One region of the Glutamicibacter mishrai genome, then DNA from elsewhere that is predicted to be linked to it. Evidence: riboswitches for the same ligand, from Rfam matches in the RefSeq annotation. Region 1 holds a riboswitch; each other region holds the start of a gene.
The links. A riboswitch is a leader RNA that binds a small molecule or an ion and turns the genes downstream of it on or off. The one in region 1 is predicted to bind S-adenosylmethionine.
Positions count from the first base shown of each region.

Region 2: linked by a shared signal. The riboswitch ahead of D3791_RS12705 (bifunctional o-acetylhomoserine/o-acetylserine sulfhydrylase) and the one ahead of D3791_RS07405 (acyl-CoA dehydrogenase family protein) in region 1 are both predicted to bind S-adenosylmethionine.
Region 3: linked by a shared signal. The riboswitch ahead of D3791_RS09720 (acyl-CoA dehydrogenase family protein) and the one ahead of D3791_RS07405 (acyl-CoA dehydrogenase family protein) in region 1 are both predicted to bind S-adenosylmethionine.
Region 4: linked by a shared signal. The riboswitch ahead of D3791_RS06455 (hypothetical protein) and the one ahead of D3791_RS07405 (acyl-CoA dehydrogenase family protein) in region 1 are both predicted to bind S-adenosylmethionine.

Region 1 covers NZ_CP032549.1:1,557,998-1,565,711, forward strand. The annotation lists gene D3791_RS07380 (glycoside hydrolase family 13 protein) at 1-897, shown strand, start outside; gene D3791_RS07385 (DUF6069 family protein) at 976-1,413, opposite strand; gene D3791_RS07390 (hypothetical protein) at 2,025-2,303, shown strand; gene D3791_RS07395 (hypothetical protein) at 2,323-2,787, shown strand; gene D3791_RS07400 (acyl-CoA dehydrogenase family protein) at 2,843-4,072, opposite strand; gene D3791_RS07405 (acyl-CoA dehydrogenase family protein) at 4,099-5,325, opposite strand; SAM riboswitch class I at 5,377-5,467, opposite strand; gene D3791_RS07410 (LLM class flavin-dependent oxidoreductase) at 5,595-7,031, opposite strand; gene D3791_RS07415 (ABC transporter permease) at 7,031-7,714, opposite strand, start outside.
Region 2 covers NZ_CP032549.1:2,694,018-2,701,731, reverse strand. The annotation lists gene D3791_RS12725 (HNH endonuclease signature motif containing protein) at 1-513, opposite strand, end outside; gene D3791_RS12720 (SHOCT domain-containing protein) at 803-1,213, shown strand; gene D3791_RS12715 (SGNH/GDSL hydrolase family protein) at 1,272-2,129, shown strand; gene metX (homoserine O-acetyltransferase MetX) at 2,202-3,335, opposite strand; gene D3791_RS12705 (bifunctional o-acetylhomoserine/o-acetylserine sulfhydrylase) at 3,338-4,696, opposite strand; SAM riboswitch class IV at 4,787-4,907, opposite strand; gene D3791_RS12700 (VOC family protein) at 5,080-5,724, shown strand; gene D3791_RS12695 (GNAT family acetyltransferase) at 5,767-6,186, opposite strand; gene D3791_RS12690 (CPBP family intramembrane glutamic endopeptidase) at 6,205-6,960, opposite strand; gene D3791_RS12685 (phosphotransferase family protein) at 7,022-7,714, shown strand, end outside.
Region 3 covers NZ_CP032549.1:2,050,971-2,058,684, forward strand. The annotation lists gene D3791_RS09700 (BCCT family transporter) at 550-2,406, shown strand; gene acs (acetate--CoA ligase) at 2,476-4,437, opposite strand; partial or broken gene D3791_RS09710 (ABC transporter permease) at 4,498-4,638, opposite strand; gene D3791_RS09715 (hypothetical protein) at 4,652-4,813, opposite strand; SAM riboswitch class I at 4,819-4,924, opposite strand; SAM riboswitch class I at 5,192-5,283, shown strand; gene D3791_RS09720 (acyl-CoA dehydrogenase family protein) at 5,300-6,640, shown strand; gene D3791_RS09725 (LLM class flavin-dependent oxidoreductase) at 6,692-7,714, shown strand, end outside.
Region 4 covers NZ_CP032549.1:1,359,187-1,366,900, forward strand. The annotation lists gene D3791_RS06440 (LysR family transcriptional regulator) at 1-486, opposite strand, end outside; gene D3791_RS06445 (ABC transporter ATP-binding protein) at 612-2,696, opposite strand; gene D3791_RS06450 (ABC transporter ATP-binding protein) at 2,697-4,430, opposite strand; gene D3791_RS06455 (hypothetical protein) at 4,688-5,269, opposite strand; SAM riboswitch class IV at 5,324-5,436, opposite strand; gene D3791_RS06460 (MFS transporter) at 5,515-6,306, opposite strand; gene D3791_RS06465 (4a-hydroxytetrahydrobiopterin dehydratase) at 6,469-7,119, opposite strand; gene D3791_RS06470 (hypothetical protein) at 7,302-7,714, shown strand, end outside.

The sequences.
Region 1 (7,714 bases):
TACGCTCAATGGCGTGAAGTCTTTAACGAATACGATCCACCACGCATCGCGGTAGCCGAAGCATGGACCAATTCAGATCGTCGGCCTGCCTACGCTCGTTCCACTGGACTGGGCCAGGCATTCAACTTCGACTTGTTGCAAGCAGATTTTGACGCAGCAGCCTTCAGGAAGATCATCTCTTTCAACCTCGAGCAGGCGAAGATCGCGGGCTCGTCAACCACCTGGGTCTACTCCAATCACGATGTTGTACGCCACGCCACCCGCTATGCACTCCCCTTGGCGGGAGATCCCGATGCGGCGAAGAAGTGGCTGCTGCACGGCGCAGATCCGTCGGTGCTGAATGAGGAACTTGGCCTTCAGCGTGCGCGGGCCGCGACACTGTTGGAGTTGGCATTGCCCGGATGCGCGTACCTGTATCAGGGCGAAGAACTAGGGTTGCCAGAAGTCAGCGAGATCGCCGACGACCAGCGACAAGACCCTGCCTTCTTCAAGAACAAGGGCGTCGAGGTGGGCCGCGACGGTTGCCGCGTTCCGATCCCGTGGACGACAGACGGGCCGTCTTTTGGCTTCGGCGAAGCAGAACCCCACCTGCCGCAGCCTGAGGATTTTGGATCCCTGAGTGTTGCAGCACAGGAAGGGAACGAGGAGTCGACGTTGGAGCTCTATCGCCAGGCACTGGCTCTTCGCAAGGAACTGCAAAGCGAAGAATCACTCGAATGGCTGGATTCTGCCGAGGGCATGCTTGCCTTTTCCCGACCAAATGGCTGGATCAGCGTCACCAACTTCAGCGCTGAACCACAGCTACTTCCCGAGGGCACATTGCTGCTGTCCAGCGCGCCATTGGATGATGCCGGTCGGCTGCCGGCAGCCACAACGGCATGGTTGCGCGGCAATTAGCCTGAGATAGCAAAAAAGCTTCGTCACCGCTGATCTTTCGCGATCCGCGGTGACGAAGTTTTTTCTTTGCCCGCCGCTTTAGGCGACAACAACATCCTTGGAAGGAACGTGCAGTTTCTTGTTGCCGTAGTGAACGGCGAAGAACCAGGCCACACCGGTGACAACGTGGATAACGCTCAGGGTCACGCCGGTTGCCACATCGGATGCGGTCATGATTGGGGAAATCATCGATACAACAGCGATGATCAGGCCGATCCACTGAGCGACCTTGACGAAGCCCTTCTTAGCACGGCCGATCAGGAAGACAACCAAGCCCAGCACCAGCAGTGGCAGCCAGGTGAACTGAAGGATGTTGTCGAAGCCGACAACCTTTTCAGGGTTGGAGCCGACCCTCATCGAAGCGCCCGAGGCGATGCCGATGAAGAAGATGATGACGTTGAGGTAGCCGGCGCCCAGTGCGGCGATGACGACCTGAATGAAATTGAATGGGCTATTTGGTTGTCCCTGAGCAGTCATGGTGTTCCTCAAAATTGTTGAAAGTCCTCAACAATTCTAATTTCGCACCCCAGTGCCTTGGCTCTCATCATCGCGTGAGATCCGCGACACTTAGCGTAGCTATCTATCGAGGTGAGCCTAGGCAGCCTGGCACCCGGCGAAAACTCCCGGTTCAATTAGGCGAAACCGGAGTAGAATGGAGATGGAGTTTACTTCCACTTATGTACCTCTCTAGAGGTTTCCTCCTTCCGGCGTAGAGCTCTTGTGCTGTCCCTGGATTTCCAGGACGGCGTTCAGATTAACGCAGCAGTGTTGAACCGGAAAACATTCTTCTGGGCGGCTGGCATTATCAGCCTTATCCCTCTCAAGCTACTGATCCGCGGATTCTTGCCCGAACACCTTCGCCGCTTTTGCACCGCGGACAGTAAAGCCTGCTTAACTGGCACCTGTTTTTCCACGTTGCACACGCTGTCTCCCGTAGCTGAATATCGGTGGCTGACGTCTCGCCACCGTGACATGGCATCCACAGCAATTCACTCAGCCTGCGACTCTCGCAGCAATAACGGCCAAGATGCATTGGAGACCCGGTCATGGACAAGCCCATCAGTTGCCCAAGGTGTTACCGAAACACCTTGGTCGAAACCGAAACCCGTCGATATATCGATGAACAAAACCAGCTCAAGAGATGGGACAACGAAGGCGGCCACGATGCAGGACTACGGCAAGACACCCAAATGACCATGCGCGAGGTGGTCTGGACTTGCACTTCCTGTGGCTGGAACAAGGTCGCTTATAGCTCCCAAGAGCCGATTCTCGGGCCCGAACGACGCATTGAAAAGTTCATCCAAGCCAAACAACGGCCGCTTTCCACACCCACGCAGCAGACACAAGAGACCGGCCGACACTCGTAAACGCTGAAAGGCATCAATCATGAACTCCATAACAAGGCCAACCAACGCCGAACGAGAATCACTGAGACTAGGGACGGTGCTGCTGGACAGCCTTCCAAGCAATTTGCTCACCGACCAGGCACCAGAAAAATATCTGGTTGCCGTGGTCTTTAATCGACGCGCTGAGCCCGAGGAAGTCGACTTCCTCACCGGCACCGGGGTCAGCGATCGCTTGCGCTCTGCCGGATATCCCGATGTTGAACTGAATGTGGTCAACCGGAGACTGGAAATTTCCAATACAACCCTCGAAGAACTCCGCGATGGCCTATCTGTGGCCATCGCGCAGGAACTATCTGGTGTTGAACAGGAATTCGAACGTGAACGTGTCGCTCGGAACGCGCAATTCCGAAAAGACGTCGATGCGGAAACCAAGCGTGCTGAGGCAGTTCAATTGCTGGCCCAATCCATCACTTTTGATCCTGCCAGAGTTGAAACACTGATCTAAAGACCGCAGGCCCAGCATCCTCCAAAGAATGCTGGGCCTGCAGAATGCGCAGTGGTTACTTCGAGGCTCCGATGGCCCACACGCGCGGCAGTTCGGTGCCGTTGACCGCAAGGTCGCCAATCAAGCGCGCCTTGAACACCCACGGGTTGTGATTGCCAGCGGTACGGGCATTGCGCCAGTGCCGGTCCAGGTTCTTCGAAACACTGGTGGCCGAAGCCGCCAACGCATCAAAGGCGTGGGTAATGGCGTTGAGCACCAATGGGGTGAGCACTACCTGCGCCTGGGCGCTGGCCAGCTCGGCGGCATCGTTGGCTGCTTCGTCTTCTTCCGCCGAAATCTCCCCAGCTTGCAGAGCCAGCGCAGTTTCATAGGCGCCTTCAAGGGCCTGCGACACACGCTCAACGGTTCCGGCCGCCGCAAAAGCCGCCGCCGAAACCTCGCCAATCACCTGCAGCAACTGCGGATCTTCGGCAGCTACATTGGCCGCCGCGTGGCTGAAGGTCCGCTTGCGGGCCTTCAGCTCTGCAGCGAAGTCGCGTTCGGCAGCCTTGGCCGAACCAGCCAGAACTGCCAGCAGCACCTGCTGATAAAACGCGGTCTGGTACTTGAAGCGGGTATCGAAGTCGATCAAGTCCTCTTCGGCCACAATCGCATCGGTGAACGTCGAGGTGCCGGTGCCGGTGGTGCGCTGGCCGAAGCCGTCCCAGTCATCGGCCAGTTCCACGCCAGGCTGGTGGCGGTTGACCGCGGCGATCACGCGCTTGCCGGTATCGGTGCGCTCTGCGTAGGTATCCAGCCAGTCGGCAAAGATGGAACCGGTGGAGTAGTACTTGGTGCCGTTGATCCGGAACCCGCCCTCGCCATCCGGGGTGACCTTGGTGATCACGTCGCCGACCTTCACCGTTCCGACCTCGGTCCAGGAGTTGCCCACCAGCTCGCCGTCCACGAAGCGCGCCAGCCACTTATCCCGACCCGCTCCAGGGGCAGCGATCAGCCGGTCTTCGACAAAGGCGAAGTGGGCGCGCAAAGCCTGGGCGATATTCGAGTCGGCCGCTGCCAAGTCCACGAAGAGCTCAAAGAGCTCCGGCAAGGTAGCGCCCGCGCCGCCGTGGGAAACAGGCACGCGAACCGCGCCGAAACCGGCTGCGGCAAGGTCGGCGATCTGCTGGTAGGGCAGTTCGCCGCTGCGGTCGCGTTCGGCAGCGCCCGCGGCGATCTGTTCAAAGAGCGGCGCGAAGCGGGCTTTGAGCTTGCTCAGCCGATTTCCGGTAGTCAATACAGTCATCTCAGGATCCTGTCCGTAGAAAGTTCTTAGGTGTAAAGCGATAGCGGCTGGGATTCCCCGCGCAGGAAGTAGGCGCCGACTTCGATCTTCTTGTAGTCCACCGGGTCATGCAGGGAGTGGGTGCGCACATTGCGCCAGAACAGATCCAGGCCCACCGAATTGGCGGTGGAGGATGATCCGGTCACTTCGAAAATCCGGTTGGCCACCTCGACCCCAACCTCGGTGGAGACCACTTTGGCTTCTGCGATGTCCACGGCGAGCGCCGCGCGCTCGGGCTGGGTGACATCCCCGCTCTTGGCCAGCAGCGAATCAAATTTGCGGCCGAGCTTCTCGGTCAACGCCGCCACAGCTGCGGTGCGTGCCTTGAGCTCGCCCACGGTGCGCTGGAAGATCAGATCCTGCGAGTAGGTCTCGGCCTGCGAGAACAGCCAGGCGTTCTTGCGGCCAAGCAGAATCTGCTTGCCACGGGCCAAGGCGCCCTGGGCAATGCCCAGATAGAAGTTGGCAAACGCCAGCTGGATGCCCGGGGTCAACAGGGTCGATACTGGTTCTTCGGTGACCTCGCCGAGCAGATCCTGCGCGTCAATACGCACGTTGTGGTACTTCAGAGAGTTCGACGCGCTCAGTCGCTGGCCAAGGTAGTCCCAGTCATCGACGATTTCCAGGCCTTCACGGTCACGTGGAATGACAAAGGCCAGGACCTGGCCTTGGCGTTCACCCTCGGTGACTTCGGCATTGATCACAATCACTTCGCCCACGCCGGAGCCCGTGGAGAAACGCTTGGCGCCGTTGAGCCGGAATCCATCGCCCTCCGGAACCAGGGTCAGCGTCGGGTCGACCGGGTTGACCGAGTCGCCCCAGAGCCAGCCGCCCTCCACGGTGCGCTGCCACCATTCGGCTTGGGTTTCCGGTGCGCCGTAAAAAGCGATGCCCGACTGGTTCACGTAGTGGTAGGCCAGCAGCTGGGAAATAGAGCCATCGGCTGCAGCCAGAATGCGGACCACTTCAAAAGCGGTTTCCCAGTGGGCTCCTGCTCCCCCGAATTGCGCTGGAACCAGCAGGTTCAGCAGGCCTGCCTCGCGAAGCAGCTGGACTTCGGCGAAAGGCTGCGCATTTTTGCGGTCGCGTTCCAGGGCGTCGGCGGCCAGCTGGTCGGCGACTTTCCGGGCTGTCTCGCGCCATTGGGCGAGTTCGGCTTCATCGGCGGTGCCGGTGTATGGTACACGCGGCAGCTGGGTGCTCAGTACGGTCATCTTCGTTCTCCTCATGTTCATGGATTCCGAAGGATGCAGAAAGATTCTGCGAATCCATCGAACCTGGCGTTAGCACTCTCTGCAGGAAGCAGACTTGCTGCGGCGTCGCGGAGCCAGGTCTCTCAGCCGCTCTGGATGGTTTGTCCTACCAGTGAAACATCGAGGCTCACCAGTTGGTAGGCACGACGTCATAGGGCGGAACATCGTCATGGATCGTCATTTTTGCGGCCCTCAAAGCCGCGAAAAACGCCGTCACATTTCCTCATATGTCACTGCGCGCCCAGTACCGCTTCCGGGGTTTGGCTTGCCTTCGTATCGGCCGCCGAGGCCTTGCCCGCATAAGCTCCGCGGTAGGCAGCTGCCGGGTGGTGTTCAGCCACCCTCGTGGTGCCAGGCTCGGTCAGATATTCGCGCAGGGTATTGCCTTCGTACCTTGCCCAGGTCCGCCCGCGCTTGCGCAGCTCCGGGACCACCAGATCGGTGAACTGCTCGAAGGAACCGGGAGTGATGGCATAGGCCAGGTTGATCCCGTCCAGCCCGGACTCATCAACCCAGCGCTCGATTTCATCGGCCACGGTTTCCGCTGAGCCAACGAGCACCGGCCCGATGCCGCCCACTTTGAGGTAGTCGGCAATGGTGTTCGGGGTCCACTTCTGCTGAGGGTTCGCGGTAGTGAAAATCGACACCGCGGAGCGGGCCGCATTGGTTTCCAGGTACTGCAGTTCCTCATCCGGCGCGTACTGGCTCAGGTCCAAGCCCGACCAGCCGCCGTAGAAGGTCATGGCGCCCTCGCGTGAAGCGTAGGACTGGTATTCACGGTAGAGCTTCTCGGCTTGGGCATCGGAGTCGGCCACCACGGTAGTCATCAGCGCGTAGATCTTGGCCGCATCCCGGGGCCTGCCGACCAGTTCGAATTCATCGCGGATCGCGTCGGTCTGTCGACGGGTGACCGCGGTGTTGATCGAGTTCAGGAAGATGCCTTCTGCGTGCTGGGCGCCGAAGCGCCGGCCGCGGGAGGAGGCACCGGCTTGGAAGATCGCCGGGGTGCGCTGGATGGAGGGCTCAGAGAGGTGGATGCCGGGCACGTCGAAGTACTCGCCGTGGTGGTTGATCGGGTGCACCTTGGAAGGGTCGGTGTAGACACCGCGTTCGCGGTCCTTGAGCACCGCGCCTTCCTCCCAGGATCCTTCCCAGAGCTTGTAAACCACGTCCATGAATTCATCGGCGATGTCATAGCGGGCATCGTGATCCAGCTGCCGGGTCATGCCCAGGTTGCGGGCCGCCGACTCCAGGTAGCTGGTCACCACATTCCATCCGATGCGCCCGCGGGTGAGGTGATCCAGCGAGGAGAACTTCCGGGCCAACGCGTAGGGCTGTTCGTAGGTCAGCGCGCTGGTCACCGCGAAGCCGAGATTTTTCGTGGCCGCGGCCATGGCGGAAACCTGCATGAACGGATCATTCAGCGGCACCTGGTCGGCGTCGAGCAGCGCTGGCCCGCTGGAGTTCTGGTACACGTCATAGATGCCCAGCACATCGGCGAGGAACAAAGCGTCGAATCCACCGCGCTCCAGGGTCTTGGCCAGATCAACCCAGTATTCAAGGGTGTTGTACTCATCGGCCCTATTCTGCGGATGCCGCCAGAGCCCCGGGCTTTGATGGCTGACGCAGGTCATGTCAAAGGCGTTCAGGTGGATGCGCTTGCTCATTAGTTGCTTCTTCCCTTTGCGGTGGTGGTCAGTGCTTGGCGCTTTGCCGTGCGCAGTAGCGCGAAAATGCCGGTTGCCGATTGGCCCTTGGACTGCCCGAGCACCACGGCGGCGAGCAGGATCGCCAGCAGCACCAGGCCGCGAGCCAGGTCCTGCCAGAAGAAGGACAGGCCGATCAGGTTCAGCCCGTTATCCAGCAGGCCGAAGATCACCACGCCGATCAGCGTTCCGCCCACGGACACCCGTCCGTAGCGGCTGATGGTTGCCCCGATGAAGACCGCTCCGATGGCATCCATCAGGTAGGCCTGGCCGCTGCCCGGAACATAGCCGTTGGAGCGTGCGGCCAGCACCACTCCGGCGAATCCGGCGATGACCGCGCACAGCAGGTACGCGCTGGCAATCAGCGTATTGATCCGCAGGCCCGAGATCTTCGCCGCGCTGGGCTGTTCGCCGGCCATGGTCAGCTTGCGCCCATAACGGGTGATGCCAAGAAGCAGAGCCACTACCACGGCAATGGATACCGCGTTGATGATGGCGGCATCGATGTCCAGGAAGTAGCCGCGCCCGATCACGGCAAAACCATCGGGCACCAGTGGCGCTGAAAGGTAGATCGGCGCGCCGCCGCTGGTCAGCAGCTGCTGCACGCTGGTGCCGACAAACCAGACACTCAAGGTGGCCAGAAA
Region 2 (7,714 bases), 1.1 Mb from region 1:
TATCAAAGTGTCATTGCAGACATGGCGCAAGCCCTTTGCATAGAACATGCGCTTGCCCACCATTTGCGGAGTTTCCCTCAGCGCAACCGCGGCCTCGGCCACAAAATTGGCATTGATCGTCTGATCAGAGCTGGGGTCTACACGATAGAATTCGGCACTCCGCTCAGCTTCGCGAACATCGTCCGGGTTGGAAGCGCGCAGCTCAGCAAGGTTATCTACGAAGCCCACTCCAATCTGCTCAACAGTATCCGCCAGTAAGGTGGACGTCATAGCGTCCAAGGAGCCATGGAGCTGCTGAATGGTCCTCAGACGTTCTAGTGCATCAGAAGCACTTTGCACCGGCCCCGCGTTAAACAGGTCTTCAGCTCGCTTCATGACCGGTCCATAAAAAATCTGATGCGAAAGATACTGCGAAAAGATGGAGCGTGGACGAGACTCCTTGCGAGTGCCCGGAGGGCTCAGCGGTAGACGATGTTCATCGTCATAATCTTCAGAATAATTTGGATTGCTCATATCTAATTTTCCCGCGAGCGTCCGACAAAATAGCCCGGAATCATACGGATTGTGGACAATGATCTCTGTTTTTTGCCCGAAAATTTCAGCCGAGAAAAAGGATGGTCTTCAAGCCTGCGCAGATTCGAAGACGCGAACAGCCACTTGATGTTGATTGCGATTTGATAAAAGTTCCAGGTTCAGCAAGTTCTATCAAATAAACCATGCTTGACTAGTAATAAGATCTATTTGCCCAAACTAATGATTATTTCCCTGGCGATATTGCCAGGTGCCGACGAACGAAGGTGCAATGAGAAGCAGCGAGGTTAATTATGACTATGACAAGTCACTGCCAACCGATGAAGCCAGCTTTGGATACATGGAGGATGAATTTTCCACGAGTTCCGATCTTGTTGATGCCACATTCTCCGTGATGCCCATACTCTTAGGGTTGGTTGCCGTAGTTTTCGTCGCCGTCGTGATTTTCATTGTTTATGCCCAGGCACGGAATTCGCGCAAGATCAAAAGCGCGGGCCTGGATCCTATTACTTTCGAAACCGATTTGAAGACTAAATTGGCACAATCCAATCTATTGGCACCGAAGCAGTCGTTGGAAGCAAAGCTGGAGGAGCTAACGAGCCTGCGGTCCCGCGGTGTCATCTCGAACGATGAATATTTGCAGGCCCGCCAGGATCTGCTCAAAGGCTGGGGCGAGGGGTGAAGCAGATCATCCCCAAGACTGATTGACGGATAGTTACCATAGGGTAACAATGTAGATTGTGCCTAAAGATTTTGACCTTGAAACTCCCGAATCCGCAATAGAGTCGCTTCATCCTTGGCGTCGTTATGTCGCATTGGGTGACTCGTTCACCGAAGGAATCGGCGATCCCGATCCATCAAATCCCGGCCGGCACTTGGGCTGGGCCGATCGACTGGCTCAGGAGCTGAGCAGCACAGTTCCAGATTTCGCCTACGCAAACCTGGCAATCCGCGGCCGGCTGATCGGACAGATCGTGGCCGAACAGGTAGCTCCCGCCATTGATTTGAAGCCGGACCTGATCTCCTTGTGCGCCGGCGGCAACGACGTGCTGCGGCCAGGCGGGGATCCGGATAAGATCGCCGACATTCTTGACGGCGCGGTATCGAAGCTCAGCGCGACGGGCGCGACCCTGCTGATCGTCACCGGTCCTGATATCCGCGATACGCCGGTGCTGGGAAGCATCCGCGGCAAGGTGGCCATCTACAACGAGAATATTCGCACCGTGGCTGCGCGGTACGACGCGATTGTGGCCGACATGTGGGCGCTGCGCGAATTGCATCAGGCCCAGATGTGGGCGCCGGATCGCCTGCACTTCTCCCCCATGGGCCATCAGCGCATTGCCGCCATGGCGTTGGAATCCTTGAACGTGCCGCATTCGATCGACACCGAGGTCGCGCCGGCGGCAGATATCCGAAGCTGGCGCGAGGCGCGGATCGAAGACCTGCAGTGGGCTCGCGAGCACCTGGCGCCGTGGGTGCTGCGCCGGTTGCGCCACCAGTCCTCAGGCGATGGCATTACCCCCAAGCGCCCGTCGGCTGCGCCATTCACCGCGCCGAAGCCCAATGATTCGCTGGGCGCCGGCGACAGCGCGCAGTAACCGGGCATTAGACAGCACGAAGGGACAGCGTCCACCGATCACTGGTGGGAGCTGTCCCTTCGCTTTATGCTTCTAGCGGCTGAAAACCCGGCTGCGCAAGACTCCGTCGAGCTGGCTGGCATCGGTCAGGAAGCCATCGTGGCCGATCGGCGAATCGATGTAATGCACCGTCGTGGGGGTCGCCAAGTTGGCCGCAAGCATCTCGGATTGCTCCGGGAAATACAGGCGGTCCGAGTTGACCGCGGCAACCACCACGTTGACCTTGTCCAGGCGCGCCAAGGCGACCTGCAGCGACTCGTAGCCGCGGGCCACATCGTGGCTCATCAGCGCCTCGGTCAGCACCAGGTAGCTGTTGGCATCAAAGCGGTTCACCAATTTGGTGGCCTGATGATCCAGGTAGCTTTCCACCTGGTAGCGGCCGCGCGGGCCGTCCAGCTGGCCTGTGGGCTGCTCGCCGGGCTGCGCGGTGCGCCCGAAGCGGGCCTCCAGCTCGGCTGCCGAGCGGTAGGTGATGTGCGCAAGGCGCCGAGCCAGGCCGAGCCCGGCATCCGGACGAGCCCCGTTGCTGTAGTAATCGCCGCCGTTGAAGTTCGGGTCCAGCCTGATGGACTGGGCCTGCACCTGGGCGAAGGCGATCTGTTCGGCCGTGGCTTGGGCGCAGGAAGCCATCACCACCAGGTTCTTGACCTGTTCGGGGAATTCGACCGCGTACTCCAACGCTCGCGCGCCACCCATCGATCCGCCGATCACCGCATGCCAGGAGGTGATTCCCAGCAATTGCGCGAGGCGGGCTTCAAGGCGCACCGAATCCTTGATGGTGACGAACGGGAAGCGTGAGCCGTAGGGCACGCCGTGCTCGTCGAGCGAGGACGGGCCGGTGGATCCATTGCAGCCGCCGACCATATTCACGGCAAGCACGAAGTACTTATCGGTGTCGATCGTGGCCCCGGGGCCGACAAATCCGTCCCACCAGCCAGCGCTGTGCGCGTCGCCTTGGGCAACATGGGCGTCGCCGGTCAGCGCGTGCATTACCAGCACGGCGTTGGACCGGTCGTCATCCAAGGTTCCCCAGGACTCATAGGCCAGCTCTACCTGCGGCAGGTAGCCGCCGAATTCGAAGTGGTGCTCACCGACGGCACTACGGCGCATCATGCCGTCTTGGCCGCCGGCGAGCTGTGGTTCTTCGGTGGTTGCAATGGATGCCATTCCTAAAGGGTTTCCTGCAATTCCTTGTTATCGCCGGCCGCGGAATCCAGGGCGGCAACAGCGTTGAAGCCCAGTTCCAAGTCGGCGAGGATGTCCTTGATGTTCTCCAGGCCGACGCTGATGCGGACCAGGCCGGGGCTTACGCCGGCGGCGATCTGATCGGCCTCGGAAAGCTGTGCGTGGGTGGTGGAGGCCGGGTGGATGGCCAGCGAGCGGACATCGCCGATGTTGGCCACGTGCGAGTGCAGCTCCAGCGCGTTGACAAACGCCTGTCCGGCGGCAGCGCCACCGGCAAGCTCGAAAGCGATAATCGATCCGGCACCGTGCTCGGAATACTTCTTCGCGCGCTCGAACCATGGCGAGGAGGCCAGGCCCGCATAGGCGACCTTCTGCACCTCGGCGCGGGCTTCGAGCCAGCTGGCTACCTCGCGCGCATTTTCGCCGTGGCGCTCGATGCGCAGGGACAGGGTTTCCAGCCCCTGGGCGATCAGGAAGGCGTTGAATGGCGAGACTGCGGAGCCCAGGTCGCGCAGCAGCTGCACGCGCGCCTTGAGGATGTAGGCCAGGTTGGCGCCGAGGATGCCGTCCACGCCCAGATCGCGGGCGAAGACCAGGCCGTTGTAGGACTCATCGGGGGTATTGAAGCCCGGGAAGCGCTGCGGGTCCTTGGCGAAGTCGAAGTTGCCCGAGTCCACGATCACCCCGGCGATCGCGTTGCCGTGGCCGCCGAGGAACTTGGTGGCCGAGTGGATCACGATGTCGGCGCCGAATTCGATCGGGCGGATCAGGTACGGGGTGGCCAGGGTGTTGTCCACCAGCAGCGGCACGCCGTTTTCATGGGCGATCTTGGCGACTTCTTCGATGTCCAGCACGTCTTGGCGCGGGTTGGAAATGGTTTCGCCGAAGAACGCCTTGGTGTTCGGGCGGACCGCGTCGCGCCAGTCCTGCAGGTTATCCGGGTCGGCCACGAAGGTGACTTCGATGCCCAGGCGCTTGAGGGTGTGCTTGAGCAGGTTCTGGGTTCCGCCGTACAGGCTGGGGCTAGCCACCAGGTGGTCGCCGGCCTCGGCGAGGTTCAGGATGGCGAAGGTGGTGGCGGCCTGGCCCGAGGAGAGCAGCAGCGCTCCCACTCCGCCTTCCAGATCGGCGATCCGGGTTTCCACCGCGTCGGTGGTCGGGTTGCCGATGCGGGTGTAGATCGGTTCCAGTTCCTGCAGGGCGAAGCGGGCGGCGGCGCTTTGTGCGGTCGGGAAGACGAAAGATGTGGTCTGGAAAATCGGCAGCGCGCGTGCGCCGGTGGTCGGATCCGGGGTTTGGCCGGAGTGGATCTGACGGGTTTCAAATGACCAGTTGTTGCTCATGGTTTCCTCCAAATAGCGTTTCATGACTATGGGGGTACACCACTGAGAAGACACCGACAGGAAGCACCTCATCAAGAAGTCTTCCAGGGTTACCCGCGCTTGTCCTTAGCCGCCTTGTGCAGCTAAGGGCCAGGTCTTCACCCGGGGCACCCCACCGCGGTTGGAGGGTTGCCGCCCAGTAAGCCGGGGCTTGTTACTGGGACTCATGACCTGTTTCCAGTGTGCCCGAAAACCGAAGATCTTTGCAATGCAAGCGCCCTGAAATGGTCGCAATCGGTCATATTTCACATACTTCGCGCTTTTGCCGCAGAGAATTCGATTCAGCAAAAAAGATTAGGGTCGCCTAAGTAGAGACTGCGGTCACATGTTGCCATGATGGCTTCATGATGAGGCTAGATCACGTTAGTTATGCCTGTGGCCCGGATGGGCTGCTGCCAACCGCGCAAAGAATCTCCGAGTCGCTCGGCCTGGAGTTCGTCAAGGGAGGCGTGCATCCGAGGTTCGGGACGCGCAATGTCATCTTCCCGCTCAAGCATGGACAGTACCTGGAAGTCGTTGAGGTGCTGAACCACCCGGCCAGCGACAAGGCCCCCTTCGGCCAAGCGGTGCGGGCTCGTTCGGAGCTCGGTGGCGGCTGGATGGGCTGGTGCGTTTCGGTGGACGATCTATCCAGCGCCGAAGACCGGCTGGGCCGCAAGGCGGTTCCGGGCAACCGCAAGTTCCCCGATGGCCGCGAGCTGACCTGGCAGCAGATCGGCATCAAGGGCTTGATCGCCGACCCGCAATGCCCGTACCTGATCTCCTGGGACGAGGAAGCCAAGGACCTGCATCCTTCCAAAGCCTTGGAGCCGGCCGGGGCGATCAGCGAGATCACCATTGCCGGCTCCCGCGATCGGGTGCTGGAGTGGCTGGGGCAGCCGGAAAACGTGCACCTGGGGGCAGTGACCATGGCCTACCAGGCGCCCAATGGCACTCCGGGCATCATGTCGGTGACCTTCGAAACCGAGAACGGCCCAGTGGTGTTGTAGTACATTGGCAGGTGGGGACAATGGCGTCCCCACCTTTCATTTTTATGCGCCGGCATCCAGGCGCTTGCCCAGGGCAAGGATCTGAAGATCGGTGAACCCAAGACGCTCGTAGAAGCCACGCACCGCGGTATTCTCGCTGCGCACCATCAGCTGCACCTTGGGCACGCCCCGCTCGGCGAGCCAGGCGCAGGCGGCATCCACCATCGTGGCGCCCAGCCCGGAGCCCTGCCTCTGCGGGTCCACCGCCACGTAATACAGCCAGCCGCGGTGCCCATCGTGGCCGGCCATCACGGTGGCCAGAACTTGTTCATCTTCGATCATGGCCAGCACCGTGGAGGTGGGGGTTTCCAAAGCGCGCCTGGCATCGGCGTAGGGATCGTTCCAGGGCCGGGTCAACCCGGTGTTTTCCCACAGCGCCACAGCATCGGGAATCTGTTCTTCAGCCAGCTCGAAAATCTGCATTCTTGCAGTTTATCCGGGTTAGCCGCCGATCCCGATCGCCGGGCCGATCAGCGCATATCCGACAAATCCGATGGCATCAAGCAGGAAGTGCGCGATCACCAGCGGCATTACCCGACCGTACTTGTGGTAGACCCAGCCGAAGACCACGCCCATGAGCATATTGCCGATCATCGGCCCCACTCCCTGGTAGAGGTGGTAGCTGCCGCGGATCACCGCCGAACTGATGATCGTGGTCCACAATCCCAGCTGCAGTTTTTTGGCGTAGCTGAACAGGAAGCCGAGCATCAGCACTTCCTCGAGCACCGCATGGCGCACCGCCGAGAGCAGCAGCACCGGCACGCTCCACCAATAGTCCCCCAGATTGGCCGCGGACAGCGCCGTGGTGATGCCCAGCGCCCGGCCGGCTGCGTAGACCCCCAGGGTGCCAAGCCCCATGGCCAGGAAAAGCCCTGTGCCGGCCAGGGCGTCGCGGCCAGGTTTGCGCAGGTCAAAACCGATCTCGCGTGTGCCGAGGCCCAGGCTGCGCTTCATCAGATACAGGGCCAGCGCCACCGGCACCAGCGCGAAAAGGATATCTAGCAGCTGGTAGGACAGGTCGAAGAATTCGCGGGTGCTCAGCTGGTTGTTCAGCGAGGTAGTCTGTTCGCGCAGCGGACCCCGCGTGGCCTTATCGGCAAAACTCATGATCGAATAGATCGCGCTCTGCCCCAGCGACAAGGCAAGGACCAGGGCGATCTCGAACTTCAGGATCTTGGCATTCACGTTCTCGATCATAGGCTGATCAGGCTGTGTGCGGGCTTTGGTAGCCTGAAGGTAGCGAATTAAAGGAGCATCTGTGTCCCGTCCTGCCACGGAAGAAGAACTGTCGATCGCCCGCCGATTGCGCCCCGATCTTTCCTGGGAGCACGCGTCGGTCAACGAGGGCGGACAGTTCCACAAGGTGGTGATCGCCAATCCGGACTCGGTGATCCGCATGGCTCGCACCATCGACGCCACCGAAGAAATGCCGCGCTCGATCAAGCTGCTTGAGCTCGTGTCCGATCAGTTGGACTACCAGATCCCGGTGGCGACCTCGCAGATCCAGACGGTGGACTCCCTGGGCTCGGTAGCCATGTCCTTCATCCCGGGCAGCGCCCATGAACCGCACTACGGGGACCCCAAAATCTTGGGCAAGCTGGTCAGCGACCTGGCCCAGGTCGAGCTTGAACCGCTGCGCGAGCACCTGGCCTCCCCTTTTGCCTTCCGCGGCTCGTGGACCGATGAGCGCCAACAGCAGTGTTTTGATGCTTTGCCTGAAGAATTGCGCGGCCCGGCCAGCAGCCTGTGGGCGCAACTCGATGAGTTGGCGCAGGTGCCGCCGAGCCTGGTCCATGGAGATCTGGCCGGGCACAATATGCACTGGGTGGATGAAGAGCTGATCGGCATCCTGGACTGGGATCTGGCCGCCGCCTGGGATCCGGCGCTGAACACCGCGTACTTGAGCCTGTGGCACGGGCTGGAGATGGTGGATTTGATTGCGCCGAGCCCT
Region 3 (7,714 bases), 490 kb from region 1:
CTAGGGAATATTCCCGTGTGCCGTGTCAAGGAAACCGCAGTTACCGCGACAGCCTCGTTTTTCGGATCAGTTTTGCGGAAAATCCAAGGGGAAAATCAGGGGGGGGAGAATTCCCTGTCGGAACCGAAGAATTCCGCTCGCTTTGCCACTGAAATTGTTCGCACGCGAGCAAGTTCACAGAGCTGTGAAACCCCTATGGAAACATCGCTCTGGAGGGGTTGCGGCGAGCCAAGATCCGCGAAAAATAGGGGCTCTGGTTTGACCAATGGGTGCGAGTCGACCATGCTTAAAAAGGACTATTTACGATTTATTGTGACAATCCGAGAAGAAATAGCGTCGGGTCACCGGTCAAATTACCGGAGACATTCCCCTTGGCTAGCTGTACCAATCAGCGCCTGCTGACGCTAGATTTGGATTCAGTGAATCGACACCGATAAGCAATTCGCAATCAAACACACTGCATGGCAATCGCATCCTAGGGAAACGGTTACGCATCGGATTCCAAGGTGGATCTCATCCGCGGAGTCTTGCCAGTGAAGGAAGAACGCAATGAAGCAGACGGATCAATCTTTTGAAGACCTCGTCGGCGAGCTGCATTCAGCTCGACAACGACGACCTAAGAAATATTCGGTTTCAGGAACCGACTATTGGGTATTTGGCATCGCTGGCGCCTTGGCGCTGGCATTTATTGTTTGGGGTTTTGTTACCCCCGAGGGCTTGGGCAAAGCCTCAGACGTAGCACTTGATTGGGTCATCACCAACACCGGCTGGCTGTTCGTTATCGCAGCCTCGGTCTTTGCAATATTTGTCATCGTGGTAGCTGCTAAGAACTTTGGCCGCATCCCGCTGGGCAAGGACGACGAAAAACCGCAATTCAGCACGGTCTCATGGATCTCCATGATGTTCGCCACCGGCATGGGCATCGGCCTGGTGTTCTACGGCGTAGGCGAACCGCTGTTCTTCTACATGTCGCCTCCACCAGGCACCGTTGAAGGATCTACCGACGCTGCCTTGAGCACCGCGATGGGCACCACGCTCTTCCACTGGACACTGTTCCCTTGGGCGATGTACGCCATCGTCGGTTTGGGCATGGCCTACGGCAGCTTCCGACTGGGACGCCCGCAGCTGTTCTCAGCGATGTTCTCCTCGATTTTCGGAGAGCGCATCGTCCACGGCTGGGGTGGCCGCACCATTAACGTCCTGGCTATTATCGCCACGCTCTTCGGCTCCGCTTGTTCCTTGGGACTCGGAGCGCTGCAGATTGGCGGCGGCATCCAGTCCGCAGGAATCATGGAAAAGGTCGGCTCCGGTGTCCTGGTAGTCATCATCGCGATTCTGACCGCACTGTTTGTCGCCTCAGCCGTCTCCGGCATCGAGCGCGGCATCCAGTGGCTGTCGAATATCAACATGGTTCTGGCAGTGGTCTTGGCGCTGATCGTCTTCATCGGCGGACCGACCCTGTTCATCCTGAACGTCATCCCTAACGCCGTGGGCTCCTTCATCGGCGACTTGCCTGAGATGGCCTCGCGCACCGCGGCCTCCGGCGATAGCACCATGTCCAGCTGGCTGTCTTCGTGGACCGTCTTCTACTGGGCCTGGTGGATCTCATGGAGCCCATTCGTAGGCCTGTTCATCGCGCGTATTTCGCGCGGCCGCACCATCCGCCAGTTCGTCACCGGCGTGCTGCTGGTTCCTTCTGCTGTCACCCTGATCTGGTTCTCGATCTTCGGCGGCGGCGCCATTGGCCTGCAGGAGCGCGCTGAGCGTGCTGGAAACACCGGCGACATGCTGACCAAGATGGCGGACGGGGCTCCGGACATCAACTTCGACCTGATCCTCTTCGGCCTGCTCGACAAGCTGCCGGTCTCCGGCTGGATCGCCACGGTTCTGATGGTGGTCACGGTCTTGCTGATCGCGATCTTCTTCGTCACCGGCGCCGACTCGGCCTCCATCGTGATGGGTGCCCTGAGCGAGCGGGGCGCGGAAGAGCCAACCAAGAAGTCCGTGCTCTTCTGGGGTGTTGCCACCGGCGCTGTCGCGGCAGTCATGCTGCTGGCTGGCGGCGATCATCCGGCCGAAGCGCTCAATGGCCTGAAGAACATCACGATCGTTTCGGCCTTGCCGTTCGTGATCGTCATGCTCTTGCTGTGCGTAGCGCTGTGGAAGGACCTGAGCCGGGATCCGCTGATCCTGCGCGGCAAGGTCGCCCGCACCGTGCTGGAGCAATCGGTGACCCAGGGTGTGGACCGGCATGAAGGCAGCCAGTTCAGCTTGATGACCACCGAGATTCCAATCATCAAACCGGCCGATAAGCCCGAAGCCGGTGACTCGGGATCTGCCCAGATCTTCGTCACCGAAGCTGATGCGAAAGATCCCTCGGACTCCACCCAGTCCAAGGATTCCTAGCAACAAATAGTTGAAGCCACGTCCCGCGGGACGTGGCTTCAACTATTTAAGCGGGGCGGGCCGGTGAGCCTAGCCGCGTGCCCGGCAGATCGCGTTGATCTCGGGAATGCACGGTTCATTCTGCAAGCTGGTGGTATCGCCGAGTGTGGTCCCCTCGAACAGCTGGGTGAGCAACCGGCGCATGATCTTGCCTGAGCGCGTCTTGGGTACATCAGGAACGAGCACCACATCGCGCGGCTTGGCGATCGGGCCAATCTGCGTGGTGACCGTGGAGCGCAGCTCAGCGATGAACTTCGCCTGGCGGGCAGCGAGCTGCTCATCAGGATTCTCGGCAATCAGCGACTTATCCAAAGGCACCACAAAAGCGGTCGCCGCGTGGCCAGTCTTGGCATCCGGAGTCGGGCACACACCGGCCTCGACAACACCCGGGTTGGTGACCAGCGCGGACTCGATTTCAATGGTGGACAGCCGGTGGCCGGAAATGTTGATCACGTCATCGGTGCGGCCCAGGATGAAGATATCTCCATCCTGGTCAAAGCGCGCGCCGTCACCGGCGAGGAACCAGCCCTGCTGGACATACTGTTCCCAGTAGCTGGTGTAGTAGCGTTCCGGGTTGCCCCATACGGTACGCGCCATCGACGGACCGGTCTGGGTGATGACGATATTGCCCTGGGTATTCGGCGCAACGCGCTGGCCCTGGCCATCAACAATGTCCACCGAGACTCCCGGCAAAGCGCGGGCAGCGCAGCCCGGCTTGAAGTAGTCGTCGGTCGGCAGCGGGGAGAGGATGGTCGCGCCGGACTCGGACTGCCACCAGGTATCCACCATGGGCAGGCCGGCCGGGGTATCGCGCCCCAGCTGTTCGCGGAACCACTTCCACGCTTCCGGGTTCACTGCTTCGCCCACGGTGCCGCCGGTGTTGATGGAGGACAGGTCGTACTGTGCGGGGATGCCGTCCGGGAACCAGCCCATCAACGAGCGAACCAGGGTGGGCGCGGTGTAGTAGCTGGTGACCTTGTAGCGTTCGATGACTTCAAAGTGGCGTCCTGGATGCGGGGCGTTGGGGACGCCTTCATAAATCACCTGGGTGACGCCGTTGGCCAGCGGACCGTAGATCTCGTAGGTGTGGGCGGTAACCCAGGCAAGGTCCGCGGTGCACCAGTGCACGTCTTGATCGCGCTGGGAAGGATCCGGGTTGGCGAAGAGCATGTTGTAGCTGGCGGCGGCCTGGGTCAGGTATCCGCCGGTGGTGTGCACCAGGCCCTTGGGCTGTCCGGTGGTGCCGGAGGTGTACATGATGAACAGCGGAGTTTCCGAGTCGAAGAACTGAGCCTCATGTTCGGTGGACTGGGTGTCGACAACATCGTGCCACCACACGTCGCGGCCTTCGGTCCACGGGATCTCATCGCCGGTGCGGCGAATGACCAGGACCTTTTCGATTTCGTTCTCGCCGGAGACCGCTTCATCGGCGTTGTCCTTCACTGGCACCGAGGTGCCGCGGCGGAACTGGCCATCGGTGGTCACCAGCACCTTGGCCTTGGTGTCTTCTACGCGGAACTTCAGGGCCTCGGCGGAGAAGCCGCCGAAGACCAGCGAGTGGATGGCGCCGATGCGGGCGCAGGCCAGGGTGATGACGATGGTTTCAATGAGCACCGGGAGGTAGATGACCACGCGGTCGCCCTTGACCACGCCCAGGGATTCCAGCGCGTTGGCCGCCTGGCTGACGCGTTCTTGCAGGTTCTTGTAGGTGACGGCTACCCGGTCTCCGGGCTCACCCTCGAAGTACAGCGCCACTTTCTCACCGCGCCCGGCGGCTACGTGGCGGTCGGCGCAGTTCACCGCGGCGTTGAGCTTGCCGCCCAGATACCAGGAGATCTGCGGGCCGCGCTTGGCGGCTGGATCAGCCGGGACGATCTGGCTGGTGGTGTGCCAATTGGTGTCCCAATCAAGGAGGCGTGCCGCTTCATCCCAGAATGCTTGGCGTGCTTCCTCCGAGGCAAGAGTTGAGGTTGATGCCGATTCGATGGTCATGACAGAAAATTCCTTGAACAGTATTGATGAAAAAATGGTGGTTCTAGCGATGCGCTGGAATCAGGTCCAGCGTTTGATGGCCCAGCGTTCGGCGATGGAGAGCAAGATGATGGTCATGATCAGCCCGTCAAGCCTGCCGTTGTTCTGCGAGTCGGTGAGCAAGAAGCCTAGGCCCCTGGATGCGCCGAGCAATTCTGCTGCGTTCTTGCATGCGTCATATCAGGGCGAAACATGAATTGTCTTGCGACATTCGCAGTCGTTTGCGGCTTTCCTTCTTGGTGGTGAAGGTGCGTGATACCTCGCTGAAGTCGACACCCAGTGCGGTCGAGGGGTGGGCCGGGTCGTGCGCCTGAGGCTGTGCAAAGCTCAGTGCCATGATCATCTCCATCGGTCCTGGCGGTAGCACCGGCCTATGGAAAGTGGTCTCATCCATAGGTGGTTGCTGCGGCGTCACTGAGCCAGATCTCTCGGCCGCTCGGGATGGTTACACGTCCATTACAGGGTTTCGAAGGAATTGAATGCAAATCTTGCGTAACATGAAAAATCTTCGATAACTCCGTCACATGCGCGGGATATTTCGTTACTTATTTCATTGAATGCCTGTTTGATCGATGATGGGCGTTGTTGATCAAGTCATCTTCGGCGTGAAGCGCCATTGACTGTGCAACCTGCCTGTCAAACCGGTACGCCGCGGGGACGAAATGTGACTTCGTGGCTTGGAAGCACCGGTTTGTTACGGCTACAAATGAATGACAACCCATCCAGAGCGGCTAAGAGATCTGGCTCGACGACGCCGCAGCAACCACCCGAATCGCGGGACGGTGCTACCGCCAGGACCGATGGAAAGAATTGAGGACTTCTGATGTCATTTGGCGAGTCGCCAAACACCCCCGGCATGGACTTCAACCAGCTCAGCGACCCTTCACAGGCCAGCGCCTTGGGACTCGATGAATTCGAAGAGCAGCTGCCCACCCGGCAGCTGCTGAAAGTCACGCCCGGCCCCGGCGCAGATGAGCAATACGACCGCTTGGCCGAAATCTTCCGTCCGGTCTTCGCTCAGATCGCAGCCACCGCCAAGGACCGCGACCGCAACCGGGTCCTGCCCTTCGAACAGGTGGGCCTGCTCAACCGCGAGCGTTTCGGCGCGCTGCGCATCCCGGTAGCCGATGGCGGATACGGCGCCCGCCTGGTCGACGTATTCCGCCTGCTCATCGAGCTTTCCGAAGCTGATTCTCATGTCGGCCAGCTATGGCGCGCCCATATCGCCTTCGTGGAGAACGTCCTGGTCCTTGATGACCAGGAACTGCGCAGCAAGTGGATTGCCCGCATCGCCGCCGGACAGATTGTCGGCAACGCCTACACCGAACGAGGCGGCAACGCCCTGGGCACTCTGAACACCAAGACCAGCCAGGTGGATGGCCGGTGGCTGGTCAACGGCGAGAAGTACTACTGCACCGGCACCATCTTCGCCGACTGGACCACCGTGGCCGTAGCCCACCCGGACTTGCCCGGACGCCAGATCGCCGTGGTCTCCACCCAGCACAGCGGTGTGAAGATCCTCGACGACTGGGACGGGTTCGGCCAGGGCCTGACCGGAACCGGCACCACCGAATTCCATCAGGTGCCGGTGGACTCGTTCATGCCCCAGCAATCCAACGACTCCGAGGCCGCGATCTTCCAGCTGGTGCTCATGGCCGTCCAGGCAGGCATCGCCCGGGCCGCCCTGAATGACCTGCGCATCTCGGTGCAGAACCGGACCCGCATCTTCACCACCGGCACCGGCGTGCCGGTGCACCGCGAACCACAGGTGCTGCAACTGGTCGGCGAGGTCTCCGCTGAATCCTTCGCCGCCGACTCGGTGGTGATCGGAGCGGTCCTTGAAGTAGAAGCTGCGCTGGTTGATCTGGGGCTGAACGACGAGGAACGCTACGCAGTGTGCGAGCTCGCGGCGAACCGCGCGCAAACCATCGTCCAGCCACTGGTGATCGGCGCTACCAGCAAGCTCTTCGACGGGCTGGGGGCATCATCCACCAGCGTCGTGTGCAACCTGGACCGGCACTGGCGCAACGCCCGCACCATCGCCACCCACAACCCGGCCATCTACAAGGCCCGCATCGTGGGGGACTACGAAATCAATGCTGTCCAGCCGCAACGGCTCTCAGTCACCGGCGAAGACAGCAACCATCGAGGCTACGGCGCCTGAACGCCGACCAACAGACTTCACCACTACCCAACCATGGCAAGGGGAACAACAATGAGCCAGCAGCGCGAAATCCTTTTCAACGCATTCGACATGAACTGCGTGGTGCACCAGTCGCCAGGCCTCTGGCGCCACCCGGATGACAAGGCTTCGACCTACAACACCATCGGCTACTGGACCCACCTGGCCAAGGTGCTGGAAAAGGGCAAGTTCGATGGCCTGTTCATCGCCGACGTGCTGGGCACCTACGATGTCTTCAACGGCACCAACGAATCCCCGCTGCGTTCCGGCGCCCAGGCACCGGTGAACGACCCGATGATGCTGGTCTCCGCCATGGCCGCCGTCACCGAGAACCTCGGCTTCGGCGTCACCGCCGGCACCGCCTACGAGCACCCTTACGCTTTCGCCCGCCGACTGGCCACCCTGGATCACCTGACCAACGGCCGCGTGGGCTGGAACGTCGTGACCGGCTACCTGCCATCGGCCGCCCGCAATATGGGCCAGGAAGACCAGATGGAGCACGACGAGCGCTACAACCACGCCGATGAATACCTCGAAGTGGTCTACAAGCTGCTCGAAGGCTCGTGGGAAGACGACGCCGTGCAGAACAACAAGGAAACCGGGATCTACACCGATCCGGCCAAGGTGCACAACATCGAGCACGAAGGCAAGTACTTCAAGGTGCCGGGCATTGCCATCACCGAGCCTTCCACCCAGCGCACCCCGGTGATCTACCAGGCCGGCGCCTCCTCGCGCGGCATCAAGTTCGCATCGGAAAACGCCGAGGCGGTCTTCGTGACCAGCCCGACCCGCGAAATCCTCAAGGCCACCGTCACCAAGATCCGCGACGCCGCCGAGGCCGCCGGCCGCGACCGCTACGATGTGAAGATCTTCGCGATGCAGACCATCATCACCGATGAGACGTCCGAGAAGGCCCAGGCCAAGTACGAGGACTACAAGTCCTACGCCGACGTTGAAGGCGCCCAGGTGCTGATCTCCGGTTGGATGGGCGTTGACCTGTCGGAGCTGAACCCGGATGAGCCATTGGGCGCCAACCTGAAGTCCAACGCCATCCAG
Region 4 (7,714 bases), 200 kb from region 1:
ATACAATCTGAAACTCCGCAGCCCTTCCACGTCTTGTGGCTGCGCATAAATGAGCCCGGCATCAAGTTCATAGTTTCGGATCTGTCGAACGATCTCGGCCGAATGAAGACTTGCCTGCACCTTGATGTTCACCAGTGGATGTTCTCGGGCGAAAGCATTGGTCAGTGCCACGACGGTTGATGACGCCGCCGGAACCGTGCCTACCCGAAGGGTTCCGTTCAGCCCGGCTTCGTGATGCGAAACTTCCTGTTTCAGTGACTCGTGATCCTTGACGAGCTTTCGTGCCCACTTGAGCACGGTCTGCCCCTCGACGGTGAGTCCTTGAAAGGCATGGCCACGGCGGACCAACGGCACCCCGAGTTCCTTTTCGAGCTTTCTAATTCCTTCGGAGAGCGCAGGCTGAGACACAGCGCATTCCTCGGCTGCGCGAGCAAAGTGTTGCTCGCGTGATAGCGCAATCAGGTATTCCAGCTGTCGAAGCATCATGACTCCATTGCATCACCTTCGCAGTGTACTGTTGCCATCGATGACCCGAGTCTTGGTCAAAGAGAAAGCCCCGACTCGGGCAGTTGAATCAACTGCCCGAGTCGGGGCTAACCGCGAAGTAGGAGCTACTCGGTTTCTTCCTTGGTTTCAGGTGCCGCGTCAGCAACGACCGGCGCACCAGCAGTTACCGAAGGCACTGCCGCGGTATCAGGATTTGCATCCACATCCTCAGCTGGACCAGCGAACTGCGACTGGTACAACCGGTAGTACGCACCCTGGGTCTTGAGCAACTGCTCATGGTTTCCCTGTTCCACAATCTTTCCGGCTTCCATCACCAAAATGGTGTCAGCGTCACGGATCGTTGACAGGCGGTGGGCAATCACGAAGCTTGTGCGATCACTGCGCAAGGCAGCCATCGCTTGCTGGACCAACAGTTCGGTACGCGTATCCACCGAGCTAGTCGCTTCATCAAGAATGAGCAAGGATGGGTTGGCCACAAAAGCGCGGGCAATCGTGATCAGCTGCTTCTCACCGGCAGAGACGTTGGTGCCCTCTTCATCGATGATGGTGTCATAGCCATCTGGCAGGGCACGCACGAAGCGGTCCACGAAGGTCGCCTTGGCCGCCTCGATGACTTCCTCATCGGTGGCATCCAGTCGTCCGTAGCGGATGTTCTCCATGATGGTGCCGCCAAACAGCCACGCATCCTGGAGCACCATGCCCACCTTGGAACGAAGATCAGCCCGCGAGAGCTGGGTGATGTCGTGGTTATCCACCATGATCTTGCCCGAGTTCAACTCGTAGAAGCGCATGACCAGGTTCACCAAGGTAGTCTTGCCAGCACCGGTTGGGCCGACAATTGCCACCGTATGACCTGGATCCGCGTCGAAGGAGAGGTTCTCGATCAGCGGCTTCTCCGGGGTGTAGGAGAAGGACACGTCCTGGAAGGACACGTGGCCATCGGTCCGCTCAGGCAAGGTGGCCTGGGCATCTTCTGGATCCTGCTCTTCGGCATCCAGCAGCTCGAAGGTCCGCTCGGCCGAGGCGACACCGGACTGCAGCATATTGGCCACGCCGGCGATCTGACCCAGCGGCTGGGTGAACTCGCGCGAGTACTGGATGAAGGCCGTGGCATCGCCAAGGCTCATCGCGCCCGAGGCAACGCGCAAACCTCCAACAACGGCGATGCCGACGTAGGAGAGGTAGGACACGAAGTTCATCACTGGCATGATCATGCCGGAAACGAACTGCGCGCCGAAGCTGGCCTTGTACAGCTCTTCGTTGCGAGCGGTGAAGCGATCAACCATGTCATCTTCGCGGCCGAAGACCTTCATCAGCTCGTGGCCGGAGAAGGATTCCTCGATCTGGCCGTTGAGCGCACCGGTGTTCTTCCACTGCGCGGTGAACAGCTTCTGCGCCCTGGAGCCGATCACACCGGCGGCAACACCGGAGAGCGGCAGCGCCACCAGAGCGATCAGTGCCATCTGCCAGGAGACAACGAACATCATGATGACAATGCCGATGACCGTCATGATGGACTGCACCAACTGGCTCAATGCCTGCTGCAATGCGTTCTGGATGTTATCCACGTCGTTGGTCACGCGCGAGAGCACGTCACCGCGCTGGCGGGTATCGAAGTAGTTCAACGGCAAGCGGTTGAGCTTGTCCTCGACGTCCTTGCGCAGGTTGTAGACCACGCGCATGACCAGCTTGTTCAACAGCCAGCCCGAGGCCCACGAGAAGACCGAGGCCACGAAGTACATCGAGAGCACAATCAGGATGAACTGCGAGAGCTGGGTGAAGTCGATGCCCTGGCCAGGCACGAAATCCACCTTGGCGAGCATGTCCGCCTGGGTGCCCTGGCCCGAGTCGCGCAGCTGCTGGATGACCACGTCTGCCGGGGTTCCGGCAGGGATGTTCTTGCCGATCAAGCCGGCGAAGATCACGTCCATGGCCTTGCCCAGGACGCGAGGGGCCACCACGGAGAGCACCACGTACACGGTGATCAATGCGAAGACCAGAACCATGCCCCACTTATAAGGGGACATCAGCCCTACAAGGCGCTTGGCCGATGGCCAGAAGTGCTCGGCTTTGCGTGCTGGCGCACCGCCGCTCCAGTCATCTGCACCGGCGGCGACTTCAAATTCGTCAATTGCGGCGAGCTCGCTATCAAGCTGCTCTGGTTCCGCGTTCTTCTGTTTCTTCGCCACTTAGGCCACCTCCTCCACGCTCAGCTGGGACGTCACAATTTCTTGGTAGGTTTCCGAGGATTCCAACAGTTCTTCATGGGTTCCGCGGGCCACGATTTCGCCGTGGTCCAGAACCAGGATCTGGTCTGCCTCGGTAATCGTGGAAACACGCTGGGCCACGATGATGACCGCGGCATCCTTGGTAGGTTCTACCAAGGCTGCACGCAATTTGGCATCGGTGCTCACGTCGAGTGCTGAGAAGGAATCATCAAAGAGGTAGGTCTTGGGCTTGGCCGCCAAGGCGCGCGCGATGCACAGTCGTTGACGCTGACCACCCGAGACATTGGTACCGCCCTGAGAAATCTTCGACTCAAGCTGCCCCTCACGCTCGGCGACAAATCCGTCGGCCTGCGCAATACGTAGGGCTTCCCACAAATCTTCTTCCTCGGCCTCTTGAGCACCAAAACGCAGGTTGCTGGCGATGGTCCCGGAGAACAGGTACGGACGCTGCGGCACGGAAGAAATGTTCTGCGAGATCGTCTCGCGGCCCAGTTCCCTCAGCGGCAGGCCACCGATGAGGATTTCGCCTTCCGTCGCGTCGTAGAGTCGCGGAATCAGGTTCAACAGGGTGGTCTTGCCGGCACCGGTGGAACCGATGATGGCGGTGGTCTGCCCTGGCTTGGCGGTGAAGGAGATATCGGAGAGCACCGGCGCCTCGGCTCCGGGATATCCGAAGGTCACGTTCTTGAATTCGACGGTGCCGGGTGCTGGCAGCTGGACCTCGCGGTCGGCGGCATCCTGCATGGACGGTTCGCTATCAAGGACCTCGGAGATGCGGTCGGCCGAAACCATGGCGCGAGGGATCATCATGGCCATGAAGGTACCCATCATGACGGCCATCAGGATCTGCAACAGGTACTGCAAGAAGGCGGTCAGCGCGCCAACCTCAACCTGGCCGTTATCCACGCGGTGGCCACCGAACCAGAGCACTGCCGCGGTGGACAGGTGCAAGATCATGGTGATCGCCGGGAACATCAGGACAAAGAGGTTGCCGACCTTCACGCCCAGATCGGTGAGCTTCTGGTTGGCATCGTCGTAGCGTTCGGTTTCGTGGTTTTCGCGAACGAAGGCGCGGACCACGCGAATACCGGTGATCTGCTCGCGCAGCACTCCGTTGATTCCATCGATGCGGGTCTGCATGTCGCGGAACAGCGGCATCAACTTGATGACCAGCAGGCCAACAACAATCAGGACCATTGGCACGGAGACCCAGACCAGCCACGACAGTCCGGGATCTTCGCGGATGGCCATGACCACGCCACCAATGGACATGATGGGGGCATTGATCATGAAGTTCAACGCCATCAGGGTCAGCATCTGGATTTGCTGTACGTCGTTGGTGCCACGGGTGATCAAGGTGGCGGCGCCGAATTTGTTCACGTCTTGGGCCGAGAAGGTGGAGACCTTTTCAAAGACCGACTGGCGGATGTCACGGCCCACGCTCATGGCGGTTTTGGCTCCGAAGTACACGGCGGCCACGGCGGTGGCCACCTGGACCAGAGCGACAATGAGCATCAGTCCGCCGGTGCGCCAAATGTAATCGACGTCCGCGTTCACCACGCCGACGTCAATGATTTTGGCGTTGAGGCTGGGGAGATAAAGAGTGGCCATGGTGGTGGCCAACTGCAAAATGATAACGGCAATGATCCAGCCTGTATAAGGCTTGGAGTGTTTCAAGATGAGCTTGAGAAGCATGTGGAAAAATCCTCGCTGGCATCAGGCTCTCCGGCACCAGGCCACTTCGGATTAAGGGCGCGGTGATTGAAGAGCGAATGCCAGTCTAGCGCTCCGCTTGGACACTTAGTATCATCCTTCCGATTGATATTTGCCAACCAGTGATTAACGCTCGATTAACGGCAGAATTCCGGGGATGGTGGCGTTAATCATAGGTTATGGAAATAGCGCAAAGAGCCGAGATTTCCGGCGGACTTTCATCCGCCGGAAATCTACGCTCATTTACGCCTGAACGCTACCGGAAACCTCGCAGGCGTAGTTCCCTCGGATGTACTCGGACAAGGCCACGGACGGGCGTTCGAAGCACAGCAGCCGCGGGAAGCCGGTCCAGGCCTCGGGCACCAGCTGCACGATGTGCTCAGGCCGCGCCCGTTCTTCCATGTTGCTTCGGCCAGTGTCCGGGTCCTGCCGGTCACCCGCAGACATCTCTGGCCCGGCTGCGGATTCTTGGCTTTGATCCCGAGCAGTTCCAGCCGTTGCTCCAGGCGATCTAGGCCCTCAAAATTTCTGCAGAGCTCGCGGGCATGCCCCAGCGCGGCTTTAAGCCCCGCGCTGGCTGCCCAATGCAGTTCCGGGGTGAACCCGGAGGCAATCCAGCGGGCCACATATTCGTGGACATGGGGCAGGTTCAACCCCGGTAGTCCACCACGTTGCTTCTCGGCTTCGAAGGCCAGGAATCCTCCTGATTGGAGGGTGCGCGATCCTGCATGGAAAGGATCGTCCAGCAGCACGCTGTGCCACTTCCGCTCGCTGTCGGTTCCCTGCGGATTCCCTGTCGTGTATTCATGAATGGCGCCCACGGCATCCTCGCCTTCGTTCCAGGCGGCGCGGCATCCCGAAGGATCAGCACAGCCGATCGACTTGCCCGGGATGGCTTCCCGGACCGGATCTTCCCCTGGGGCACCCCGCTCGATGAGGAGGGTTGCCACCCGGCCAGCCAGGTACTTAGCGCCGCGATTCTGTGAGCTTGCTTCAATAGTACTGGGCACCACCGACAGCTTGTCTTGGGCCGGTGCGCAGCACCGGCCCAAGACAAGCGATTCGATCAGTCTCTGATTGGCGGAGGTGCCACCTCGTCGTGCTGGGACTTCCCGCTGTCCTTCTTCTTTTCCGGCGGCACGGTGACGATGATCGACGCGATGGCGATGACCACCATCAGCACGTTGAACAGCAGGCCGATGGCGCCGCCGAAGCGCGACGCCACATTGTCCTGGCGGCCAATGAACAGGCCCCAGGACTGGATCATTGCCGGATCCATGGCCCGTCCAGCCACGTACAGGGCCGCGGAGATGGCCGCGGAGATGGCCGCGCCGATGGCGTTGCCCAGCGACGAAGCCACCTTGTGGATGCCGGACGCGGAGCCCACCTCGCCGTCGGAGACATTGGACAACGCCGCGTCGGTGGACGGCGTGGCATGGAAACCCAGACCGATGCCGAACAACGTAAAGCCGATAACCGAGAGCACGATGCACTGGTCGATATACAGGAAGGTCATCGTGCACATCAGGATGCGCAGACCGGTGATCATCGACCCCCAGAGCAGCGGCTTCTTCGGCCCGAAGCGCTGCAGCAGCTTCTCCCCCACGCGGGTGGTGGCACGGATGGCCACCAGATAGCCCAGAGTCAGCAGGCCGGGCTGCAGCGAGGACATCCCGGCCGCCACCTGGACCAGGCCCCGCGAGACAATCAGCGTGCCAGCGGCGCCATTGAGCAGGAAGTTGGACAGCTTGGCGCCGGTGAAGGTGCCGACGGAGAACACCTTCAGGTTCACGAACGGATTGCGGCTGCGCACCTCGATCTGCAAGAACAGCAGCCCGGTGACCACGAAGATCTCCACGAGCGCGGTTCCGTCTACTGGGTTCCCTTGCTTCGCGCTTAGCTGCGGTTAGCCGACATGGCTCAGCTGGCTTCGGTGATTTCAATCTATCCCCCGGCTGGACAGGCAGTCCAGCAACCGGTTGAATGCAATATTCAGCAACTTCGGCGAGCGCCGGCGCCGCTAGCGGTCCTGCTCGGTGCAGATGCAGAACCTGTTGCCCTGCCGATCCGTCGCCACGGTGAAGCTGGGGGCGTACTGGCTATCGAGCTCGGTGCTTTCGCTGCCCAGCGCTTCGAGCACCGGCTGGCTTTCGGAGAAAGGGACCCACACATCCAGGTGCAGCCGGTTCGGGTTGGGGTCTTCTGTTTTCTGGAACCAGATGGCAGGCAACCGGTGGTTCGGGTCGGCCAGGCTGCCGTCTTCTTGCTGCTTGTATCCCAGGCCGGCGGCCCACTGCGCGGCGACCTGCTGCCGGTCGGCTGTATCGATGCCGATTTCCACCGTGCGGATCAATCCCGGGCGGGAAGTGGCGCCAAGTGCCCGGGCCTGTTCGGAGATCCTGCGTGCCAGGGCGATATCCCGGGTGGTCACCCGCCCTCCGGCGTCATGGGAAGTAGTGGTGACGAAGACGCGGTTGTAGCGCCAGTCCACGTCCGGGTGGTGGTTGTCCATTTCGGCGGCTCCGGCGATATCGCTGAAGAGCTCGATGGCGGATGCCGCTGTTTTGGTCTGGAAAACGGCGGCTATGCCGCCGGGGATTTCCCGCCAATGCGGCAGGTCCTCCAGATAGTCGCTGATCTGCTGGTCACTGAGAATGTCGTTGCTGCCCATGCGTATCTCCTCCTTGAAAACACGATGGCACCGGTGCCGCTTCACCTCAAGGAGATTTCCTGAAGGCACAGGTTTCCATCAGTGCCAGATCTGGATGTCTCCTGTGAACTGATGCGCTACCTGCCCGTACGCGGGCGGGACGGCCTAGCCTCGATGGCAAAGCGCAAGGAGGCCTGAATTCCATGCTGAACATCTTCCAAGCCGAGATCAATGATTCGACGTTGGATGACATCAAATCTGCGCATAGCAATCGCAAGCGCCGGCGGCTGCGCCGTGCCGCGCTCCTGGCGGTTGCGGTCATCGTCGTGGCTGCCTTGCTCGGCCTGTTCGCCCAGGAGAAGACCGTGGTGAACGACGGCGACGGCTTCACGGCCGAAGTGCAGCTCCCCACCGTGATCAGAGCCGGAAATGAAATCGAGCTGAGGATTGAAATCACCGCTGCCGAGCCGTTGCCCGAGACCATCACCCTGGAGCTGAACGAGGACTACCTGATGCTCTTCGAGGACTTCTCGGCCTTTCCCGAACCCGAGTCCGTAGCAAGCGGCGCAGGTGGCACCATCCAATTCGAGGTGGCCCCGGTGCCCGGGTCCAGGCA